DNA from 3 places in the Mesorhizobium sp. WSM4850 genome. Region 3 is predicted to be linked to each of the others. Evidence: riboswitches for the same ligand, from Rfam matches in the RefSeq annotation. Region 3 holds a riboswitch; each other region holds the start of a gene.
What was found. Region 3 has a riboswitch for cobalamin ahead of AC0L2Z_RS06575 (CbtB domain-containing protein). Riboswitches for the same ligand answer to the same signal wherever they lie in the genome.

Region 1 (3,266 bases), on a different contig from region 3:
CGACCTGCATATTTTCGATGCCGACGGACATTCATTCACGCTCCACAAAGCGGAAGCAAAGGCAGCCTGAGAGCGGCAGCCGAACTGATGGAGTTTGGTGACCCAAAAACAAGAGCGGCGGGCAAAGCCCGCCGCTCTTGTGCGTTCCGGTCGCTGTTAGAGCGACGTGCGTCCAAGTGGACGCACAAAAGTACGCTCTAACACTTTAACGCTGCGCATCGTGCTTTCCGAAAATCGAACCGATTTTCGGGCCGATGCGCTAGCGGCCGAACAGGCTCCGGTCGCTGCCCTGCGGGGCGGACTTCTGTAAGTCGCCCGACGAGTTGAGCAGCTTGTAGACCGGCGAGCCGGTATTGCGTACCGAAGACGTCTGCGTGTTGTCGACGTTGATGGTCGCCTGCTTGTTGATGTCGGTTCCGCCAAAGTTGTCGCTACCGGCAAAAGCGCTGCCGGCAGCAATCAAAAGCGCGGCGGCGGTAACAACGATCTTCTTCATTTTCAAAACTCCTGGATTTTCTTGGTTCCACCAGCGCGGCGGGCAAATGCCGCCGCCGCTGTTGGAACGAACTGTTAGTTGTTGCCGAACAGGTTACGGTCGCTGCCGTTGACGGGTTTCTCGTGAGCCGGAACCGGATTCTGCGCCGAAGCCGAATTCCGAATCGAAGCCGTGTACGAGTTGCTGTCGACCGCGGCGGCCGGTTGGTTGGCACCGTTCGATCCAAAGTTGTCGCTGCCGGCAAAAGCGCCGCCGGAGATGGCCACAATGGCGGCGGTGGCAAGAATGAGCTTCTTCATTTCAAATACTCCTGAGTTCCTCAGATCCCGAGCGGCGGACCGCCACTTTGCTGTTTGGGACCAGCTGTTAATTGTTGCCGAAAAGGTTGCGGTCGGCGCCCGGGCCAACGGGCTGCTTTTCAGCGTGAGCCGGCGTCTGGACAGAGGCCGTATACGAGCTGTCGATCGCAGCAGTCGGCTGGTTGGCGGCGTTGGACCCATAATGGTCGCTGCCGGCAAAGGCGCTGCCGGTGATGGCCAGAGCGGCGACGGCAGCAAGAGCGATCTTTTTCATTTTAGTACTCCAGTATCTTAGTCTTCCGTCCGCCTAGCGGCGTGTCTTGGGAGGATGCGCGTCATTCGGACAGCCCCGATGTGGGAAGGCCATTCGGCGGATTCCAATCACGAAGTTGTTCCGTGTGGACCAAGAATCTACACCTTGAAATTGTACCAGAGGCATCTGCTACCATGGTTTTATGGTTTGTTTTCAATATCTTATTCAAAATTAGCCATTCATGATTTGACGGATTGGCGGATCTGCGTTCACAGGGTGCTGCACGCTGTCAACAGAAACGAACCGTTCGGTTCGATTTTAGAAGCGGCTAATAGTCACTTTGGTAAACTGTTAACTTTCCTGATCTCCGCCGCGGGTCAGATTCGATGTCACAGCAGCCGACAGTGGCCGCCGAAAAGTGGGTTTCAGCCCTGCAGATATAAACCTGCAGGTTTCGCCGGCGGTGTCGCGCCGCATGGATACGATGTCGCTTTCATGCCGACAGTCAGCCGGCCGGCATGATTAGATCACGCCATCTCAGGTGCCGCTTGGTGACGACGAAGCGGAGAATTGGGAAGCCGGTCAGAACCCGGTGCTGCCCCCGCAACGGTGGTGGAGTTCAAGTCGCAACGGGAGACCACTGGGCCACAAGCCTGGGAAGGTGTCGCGATGAGTCCGCAAGGACACTCCAGAGCCCGGAAACCAGCCCGAGATTTTTAGACTCGACTGATCGCGGTGGGCGGTCAAGAGGTGGATGATGCATGTCGGCCCTGTCGCCGGTCTGCGGCCGATCCTCCCTCCATCACCACCAGTTCAGTCCTTACACGAGGACAGGACATGGACGCGCGCAACGACATGCTGAGGCTCTTGCACGGCCGCAGGCAAGGCTATTCGCTCGAGCAGCCCTTCTACACCGATCCAGATTTCTTCAAGCTCGACATGGAGCTGATCTGGTATCGCGACTGGCTGTTCATCGGCCACGATTGCGAGTTGCCGAAAGCTGGCAGCTATATCACCGCCCAGATTGGCGACTATCCGGTCGTGCTGGTCCGCGACCAGCAAGGCAAGATCAATGCCTTCCACAATTCCTGCCGGCATCGCGGCAGCCGTGTCTGCAATGCCGACAAGGGCACTGCGGCGAAGCTGGTCTGCCCCTATCACCAGTGGACCTACGAGTTGGACGGCCGGCTGTTGTTTGCTCGCCAGATGGCAGACGGCTTCGACAAGAGCCAGTTCAGCCTGAAGCCGGTGGCTTGCGAAAGCGTTGGCGGCTACATCTTCATCTGCCTGGCCAACGAGCCGGTCGACTTCGCGCCGATGCGAGCCATGATCGAGCCTTACCTCCTGCCGCACCGGCTGCGCGAGGCAAAAGTCGCCTTCGAATCGACCATCGTCGAGAAGGGCAACTGGAAGCTCGTCTGGGAGAACAACCGCGAGTGCTATCATTGCGCCGGCAACCATCCGGAACTCTGCAAGACATTCCCGGAAGCGCCGACGGTGACCGGGGTGCAGGGCGCCGACAGCGATCCGGAGATGCTCGCGCACTGGGCGAAATGCGAGGCGGCAGGCCTGCCGAGCAAGTTCCGCATCGATCCGGCCGGGCAGTATCGCGCCACCCGCGCGCCGCTGCTGCGCGACGCCGTCAGCTACACGATGACGGGAAGACGCGCGGTGAAGAAGAACCTTTCCGACAGCGTTTCGACCGACCGTATCGGCTCGCTGCTGCTCTATCACTATCCGACGACCTGGAACCATATCCTCGGCGATCATGCCGTCACCTTCCGCGTGCTGCCGATCAGTGCCACGGAAACGGCCGTCACCACCAAATGGCTTGTCCATAAGGACGCGGTCGAAGGCGTCGATTACGACCTCGCCGAACTCACCCATGTCTGGACCGAGACCAACGATCAGGACCGTCGCATCGTCGAGGAAAACGCCTTCGGCATCCTGTCGCCGGCCTATGAGCCCGGCCCCTATTCGGAACTGCATGAGGGCGGCGTCATCCAGTTTGTCGAATGGTACGCCTCCTTCATCGGGCCGCGCCTTGCCGAGGTCGGGCGGCCGGCGCTGCGCAGCGTCGCCTGAACGAGATCAAGGGGATGAATGCGATGACGGACCTTGGCCTCTACCGCCATCTCGACGAGATGGCGCCCTGGAACGACAGGCTCCAGGTGCTGGAAGTCATCAGCGTCAGCGACGAGGCGCCTGAGGTGAAGAC
Region 2 (3,266 bases), on a different contig from region 3:
GGCCCTTCCTCACCCGACCGGTATCCAGACTTCCAGCCCGCCATTGCCGCTGCGCGGATCGAATTCGGGGCCGTAGCGCTCGAATTCGGGCGCGTCGGCAATCTTGTGCCCGGAGGCCGGCAGCCATTTGTTCCAGATCGTGTTGACCGTGCGGCGGATGGTCGAGATGTGGCCACGATGGGCGAACACGGCGTATTTCTGCATCGGCACGCGTACGCGCGAAAACTCCTTCGGCAGGTCCGAAAAATCGGACACCTCGACGCCGGCGATATAGTCGAAATTGCCTGCATCGTCGCCGTTGACGCAGACGCCATAGGCGACGTCGCCGACCTCGCCTGGAATGTTGCCGATATAGGGGCCGAACCGCTGCCACTGCATCGGGATGCCGGCGCTGGTTTCGCAGCTGTAGCGCTCGCCGAGACCGGCGATGAGGAACGGCCGGCTGGTTTCGAAACGCGGCGGCTCGAGATTGGTGAGGAAGGACTGGTCCATCAGGATCGGCTCCACGAGATCGAGGTTTTTGAGCGAGCCTTGCGCGCGCACCAGTTCCGGCGTGGTGCCGAACTGGTCGCGGAAGGCACGGGTGAAAGCCTCATGCGAGGCATAGCCGGCGTCGAGCGCGACCGAGAGGATGTCCGGTGCGCCGGCGGCGAGCCTGCGCGCCGCCTCGGTCAGGCGGCGAGAACGCAGGTAGCCCATCACCGAACGTCCGGTCGCCGCACCGAAAGCCCGCGTCACGTGAAAGCGCGACACGCCGCTGCTGTTGGCGACATCGTCGAGCGAGATGGCCTCCGGCAGATGGCTTTCGACGAACCACAGCGCTTTCTCGGTCGGGTTCATATGGCTCCTCGCTGTGGGACTGCGCATTGGCCAGGTCATGGTATCGCTTACTGGTGGAGGCAGTTTGATCGAAATTGCGCACCGCGCAATGCGACGGTGATCGGCAAGCCGAAAGCGTTGGGCGAAGGGGTTGACAGGCGCAGGCGTTGTCTTTTAAGTAGTAACGTTATTACATTACGAGATTCGGTATGCTCGTTCTGACAAGACCATTGCTCGCGGGGCACTCCGGAACCCGGAAATTTATTGCGCTGGGATTGGCGGAAAACTAGGGTGGCTGACTGATGGTCCCCAAGCCGAAAGGCGAGGGGTGAAAAGGGAACACGGTGAGATCTTCGGATCGAGGCCGTGGCTGCCCCCGCAACTGTAAGCGGCGAGCAAAATCCGAAATGCCACTGGCCAAGGCTGGGAAGGCAGGATGGCGCAAGGACCCGCGAGCCAGGAGACCTGCCATCGCACGAGTTGACCGGACGGGGTGTGCCGGGAGGAGACGTGGACATCGGTCTTGTCGGCCGGTCCAGCTTCCTTCCGTCGCCATTTGAGAAAGTGACGGTAAGTTGGATGCCTGCCAGCCTCTTCTTGAAGCGCGTGAACTGAGCGCCACGGCGAATGGCCAGCGCCTGGTCAGTGCGGTCAGCCTTTCCGTCGCGGCGGGAGACCGCCTCGCCATCATCGGTCCCAACGGCGCCGGCAAGACGACGCTGCTGCGCATGCTATGCGGCACGCTGCGTCCGAGCGCGGGAGGTGTGAGATTTTCCGGACGCCGGCTGGAGACATTTCCGGCCGCCGAGCGGGCGCTGCACATGGCGGTCGTCGGCCAGACCGATCAGCCCGATCCGCGGCTTGCCGTGATCGACTACGTCGGACTTGGGCGGGTCCCGCATGCCGGCTGGCGACGCAGGAGCGAGCAACGCGACGTCGTCGTCGAAGCGCTTCGCAGAACTGGCCTGCTGCCGCTGCTCGGCCGCACGATCGGCTCGCTGTCGGGTGGTGAGCGGCAACGCGCCCAGTTGGCGCGCGCCATCGCCCAGGAGCCGAAAATCCTGTTCCTCGATGAACCGACCAATCATCTCGATCCGCGCGCCCGCAGCGAACTTCTCGAACTCGTATCGCAGCTTGGCATGACCGTCGTGGCGGTGCTGCATGATCTGTCGCTGGTCACGCCATTTGCCACCAGGGTCGCGGTGATGAACGAGGCCCGGCTGCAGGCACTCGCCGGTCCGCGCGAGGCGCTGACCAAGCAGTTGATCCGCGAGATTTTCGGCGTCGACGTGCTTCGGCTGCGCCATCCGACCGAAGACCGCGAACTCACGGTGTTCGAAGTCCCGAACCGTGCCTCTTCTGATCTAACCAAGGAGCAACATCCGTGAAACGCCTCGCACTGTCTTTTGCCTCTCTGCTGCTTGCCCAGACCGCCTTCGCTTTCCCGGTAACAGTCGACAGCTGCGGTACGCCGCTGACGTTCGACGCCGCGCCGAAGCGTGCCGTCATCCAGGATATGAACATGGCCGAGATGGCCTTCGCGCTGGGGCTGCAACCGTCGATCGTCGGCCTGACCGGCATCACCGGATGGTACAAGGTCGGTCCGGAATTCAAGGCCAAGCAGGGCGCGATCCCTGAACTTGCGCCGAAATACCCGGCGCTCGAAAACCTGGTCGCGGTCGAGCCCGATTTCTTCTTCGCCGGCTGGTATTACGGTATGAAGCCGGGCGGCGAGGTAACGCCAGATACGCTGGCGCCGCACGGCGTCAAGACGCTGGTGCTGACGGAAAGCTGCGTCCATCTCGACAACAACCGCCCCGCCGCCTCGATGGACCTGCTCTACGGCGACATCGAAAAGCTGGGCAGGATTTTCGGCAAGCAAGCCAAGGCGGAAAAACTCGTTTCAGGCTGGAAAGCGCAACTCGCCGATATCACGGCAAAGGCCGGCGACCGCGAGCGGACGCGGGTGTTTCTCTACGACTCCGGCGAAGACAAACCCTTCACATCAGGCAAGTTCGCGATCCCCAGCGCCATGATCGCCGCTGCCGGCGGCGACAACATCATGGCCGACATGCAGACGAACTGGGGCAACACGGACTGGGAAACGGTCGCTTCCCGCAATCCGCAGTTCCTGATCCTGCTCGACTACCAGGACGGCGGCGGTTACAGGAAACTGCTCGACTTCCTCAAAGTCCATCCGGCAATGAAGGAGACCGATGCGGTCAGGAGCGAGCGCTTCGTCGCGCTGCGCTATGCCGAGCTGACGCCCGGACCTGCTAACATCGAGGCGATCGGCAAGATCGCCAGCGCGATGCACCCGGAAGCCTTCTGAGCTTGCGCCACAGGGCGTTCGAATTGGCCATGGCAGCAGGAGCGGCAGCAATCGCCGCTCTTGCTCTGCTGTCGATCGCCTATGGATCGACAGTCATAGGGTTGAGCGACGTGAT
Region 3 (3,266 bases):
CATTTTCTGCGTTGCGAAGGCGGCGATGATCGCCAGCGGCAGGAACCACACGTTCCCCGAGATAAGGGCAACGCCGATCATCAGCAGCGTGTTGGCCAGATAGATCGGATTGCGGCTGACGGCGAAGGGGCCCGATGTCACCAGATGGTCCGGCACGGCGTTCGGGTGGAGCGTCGTCTTTGCCCGGATCATGATGCGGATCGCCGTGAACCAGAGTGCGACGACGCCGAACAATGCCACCCAGCCGGCCGCGAACAGGATGTCGCCCAAAAGGCCGCCGATCCATGGCAGCGGATAAAGCAAGCCAAGCGCGATGCTGACGGCGATGGCCGCGACATAGATCAGCGGCGGCCACGGTATAAACCCCGGTTTTTGCTGTCCCGGTTTCTGTTGGCCCGGTTTCTGCTGATGGTCGGTCATTGTGCTCCTCCCTCCATCAAAGTGCCGTCGGCCTTGGCAGTGCAGGCGCCGGCGAGCTCGTCGAGATGCGCCTTCCATTCCGCAGCCTGGTCGTTGCGGTAGAGCCGATCAAGCGTGGCCTCGCCCTCGAGCGTATCGAGCATGCAGACACAATAGCTGCTGCAGAACTCCGTGTCGCGCGATTGCTCGCACGATGCCTGGCATTCTTTCAGGAAGGTGACCTGCCTGGTTTCAACGGCTGCCGGCATGACTTGCGAAATCAGCCAGACCGAGCCGATCAGCACCGGCTGGTGGATCAGATAGAAGGCGAGGCTGTGCCGGCCGATAAAGACCAGCGGATTAGTCCAGCGGCCGGGCGTTAGGCCCGCCAGCCGCGTCAGCATGCCGGAGGCGAAGGCAAGCTTTGCCGCTGCGATGCCGGCAAGCACAGCGCCGAACCATGGAAACAGCGGGACATAATCGTTGGAGCGCGGGTTGGTTGCCGACAGGCCGACCCACCACAGGGCCGGATGATCGAAGATCTCGGACCTGAGGTAGAGCGGCGCGGTGATGACGAAAGCTGCGACAACCAGCGTCAGCAGCGCCGGCAGCCGCAGAAACGCCAGGCCGAGCAGGCTGGCGAGCGCGATCTCGTGCAGGATGCCGAAGAAGATGAAACTGTCGGGTGTGGCAAGCCTGGTGGCGGCCGATATGGCGAGCGCCGCCCCGCCGACCATGGCGAAGCGTTTCCAGAAGCCGTTCCAGCGGATTTGCTTGCCATGGGCGAGGAACAGGCTGACGCCGACCAGGAACAGGAAGGTCGAAGCGATGCAGCGCGCGTAGAATTTCCACCAGCCAAAGGCGGTCAGGCCGGGATCGGTGTAGCCGAAGAATTCGAGATCCCAGGTGAGATGGTAGCTCGCCATGGCAAGCAAAGCGATGCCGCGGGCGACGTCGATGGCGATGATGCGCCTGGATCGGTCCTGAACGGCCGGCGTAGGAATGGTCATGGTCTCGCAATTCTGATTCAGTGCTGCAAGACGACTATCATGGTTGCCCCGGACAAAAGAAGACAGGCGCCGCCCTTCCTTCTCCCCTTGTGGGAGAAGGTGGATTGGCGCGCAGCGCCAAGACGGAAGAGGGGTGTTGGACGGAGCGCGGCTTTTGCCAAGCTGGAACACCCCTCATCCGACCTCGCTTCGCGAGGCCACCTTCTCCCACAAGGGGAGAAGAAAGAGCCCCCGAGAAACGATTACCTTGACGGCGCATTCGCGCTGCTAGCTGGCGGAATTTGGTTTGCCGGGCGCGGCGATTCTGCCTATAGTCGCAGCCGTCGTCGGTTCCGTTTTGGAACCAAGAGGGAATGCGGTAGGGGCAAAATTCGCCCGATGCCGTGGCTGCCCCCGCAACTGTGTGCGGTAGTCCTCTCCATATGCCACTGAAGATTTTCTTCGGGAAGAGCTTCTTCGGGAAGGTGGGGAAGGGCGCTGATCCGCGAGCCAGGAGACCTGCCGGCGACAGGAGAACTGACTTCTATGCCCTCGGGTGGAGGGCGAAAGGACAAGACATGAATACCGCTTCCGTCTCGCTCGGCGCTTCCGTCTCCTCGCAGTCGCGCTTTGGGCAGTTGGCGCTTGCTGCATTTCTCGGCGTTTTCGTCATGGGCTTTGTCGGCTTCTCGCATATCGATGCGGTCCACAATGCCGCTCACGACTATCGCCATTCGATGGGCTTTCCATGCCACTGACGGGGGGCCACTGACGAGGGGCTGACACCATGACACTGTTTCGCAACGTCGTGTTCATCGCGGCGATCGCAGGGCTAGTGGCCGGCGTCGTTCTGGCCTGCATGCAGGCCTACGCCACCGTGCCACTCATCCTCAAGGCAGAAGTCTACGAACAGGCCGGCGGTGGTCACACGCATGACCATGGTTTGTCGCCGGCCGCAGCAGGCAGCAATGCCATGAGCAGCGCCGTGCCGGCTGAAGCAGCCACCGCGGAAGAGGAAGGCTGGGCGCCGGCCGATGGCTTCGAGCGCTTCGCTTTCAACGTCGTTGCCAACGTCGTCACCGGCATCGGCTTTGCGCTGATCCTGGTCGCCGCTTCGGAATTCGCCGGCGGCATCGGCAATTGGCGACAGGGCCTGTTCTGGGGCCTTGCCGGCTTCGCGGTGTTCACGCTGGCCCCGAACCTCGGCCTGCCGCCCGAACTGCCGGCGATGCCGGCGGCCGATTTCGCCCAGCGCCAGATCTGGTGGACGGCGACCGTGGTGGCGACGGCTGCCGGTCTCGGGCTGCTCGCCTTTCGCAAATCGCTGCCGCTGGCCCTTCTTGCCGTAGCGTTGATCGTCGCGCCGAATATTGTCGGCGCGCCGCAGCCCGAAAGTTTCGAATCGCCGATCCCGGAAGGCCTGCACCACCAGTTCGTGGTGGCGGTGACGCTGACCAATCTGGTGTTCTGGCTGGTGCTCGGCGCTGTCGTCGGCGTGGTGCGCGGCCGCTTGACCGGCGCCGCAACCGGCCTGCGCGACAGCCTTGCCTGATCGCGCTGCTCCAGGCAGCAAGCTGACCCTGGTCGTCGGCGGTGCACGCTCGGGCAAGAGCGCGCATGCCGAAAGCCTGGTGACGGCCTGTCCAGCGCCGTGGACCTACATCGCCACGGCGCAAGCCTATGACGACGAGATGCACGAACGCATCGCGCTGCACCGAGCGCGGCGTTGCGACGGTTGGACGACGATCGATGCGCCGCTCGATCTCGTCGGCGCGATCGGGGCGCTGCCTGACGGCCGGCCTGTCCTGATCGACTGCCTGACGCTGTGGCTGTCCAACCATATGCTGGCCGAACGCGACATTGAGGCCGAATGCCGAG

Region 1: linked by a shared signal. The riboswitch ahead of AC0L2Z_RS05140 (aromatic ring-hydroxylating oxygenase subunit alpha) and the one ahead of AC0L2Z_RS06575 (CbtB domain-containing protein) in region 3 are both predicted to bind cobalamin.
Region 2: linked by a shared signal. The riboswitch ahead of AC0L2Z_RS16705 (ABC transporter ATP-binding protein) and the one ahead of AC0L2Z_RS06575 (CbtB domain-containing protein) in region 3 are both predicted to bind cobalamin.

What each region holds. Positions count from the first base shown of each region.
Region 1 is NZ_JBVVPV010000002.1:434,983-438,248, reverse strand. It holds gene AC0L2Z_RS05160 (ABC transporter ATP-binding protein) at 1-70, shown strand, start outside; gene AC0L2Z_RS05155 (DUF680 domain-containing protein) at 260-496, opposite strand; gene AC0L2Z_RS05150 (DUF680 domain-containing protein) at 571-795, opposite strand; gene AC0L2Z_RS05145 (DUF680 domain-containing protein) at 863-1,069, opposite strand; cobalamin riboswitch at 1,571-1,773, shown strand; gene AC0L2Z_RS05140 (aromatic ring-hydroxylating oxygenase subunit alpha) at 1,886-3,133, shown strand; gene AC0L2Z_RS05135 (FAD-binding oxidoreductase) at 3,157-3,266, shown strand, end outside.
Region 2 is NZ_JBVVPV010000015.1:67,276-70,541, forward strand. It holds gene AC0L2Z_RS16700 (AraC family transcriptional regulator) at 10-840, opposite strand; cobalamin riboswitch at 1,106-1,306, shown strand; gene AC0L2Z_RS16705 (ABC transporter ATP-binding protein) at 1,395-2,207, shown strand; gene AC0L2Z_RS16710 (ABC transporter substrate-binding protein) at 2,204-3,151, shown strand; gene AC0L2Z_RS16715 (FecCD family ABC transporter permease) at 3,181-3,266, shown strand, end outside.
Region 3 is NZ_JBVVPV010000003.1:106,063-109,328, forward strand. It holds gene AC0L2Z_RS06565 (methyltransferase family protein) at 1-420, opposite strand, end outside; gene AC0L2Z_RS06570 (heparan-alpha-glucosaminide N-acetyltransferase) at 417-1,409, opposite strand; cobalamin riboswitch at 1,720-1,929, shown strand; gene AC0L2Z_RS06575 (CbtB domain-containing protein) at 1,967-2,146, shown strand; gene AC0L2Z_RS06580 (CbtA family protein) at 2,176-2,940, shown strand; gene cobU (bifunctional adenosylcobinamide kinase/adenosylcobinamide-phosphate guanylyltransferase) at 2,963-3,266, shown strand, end outside.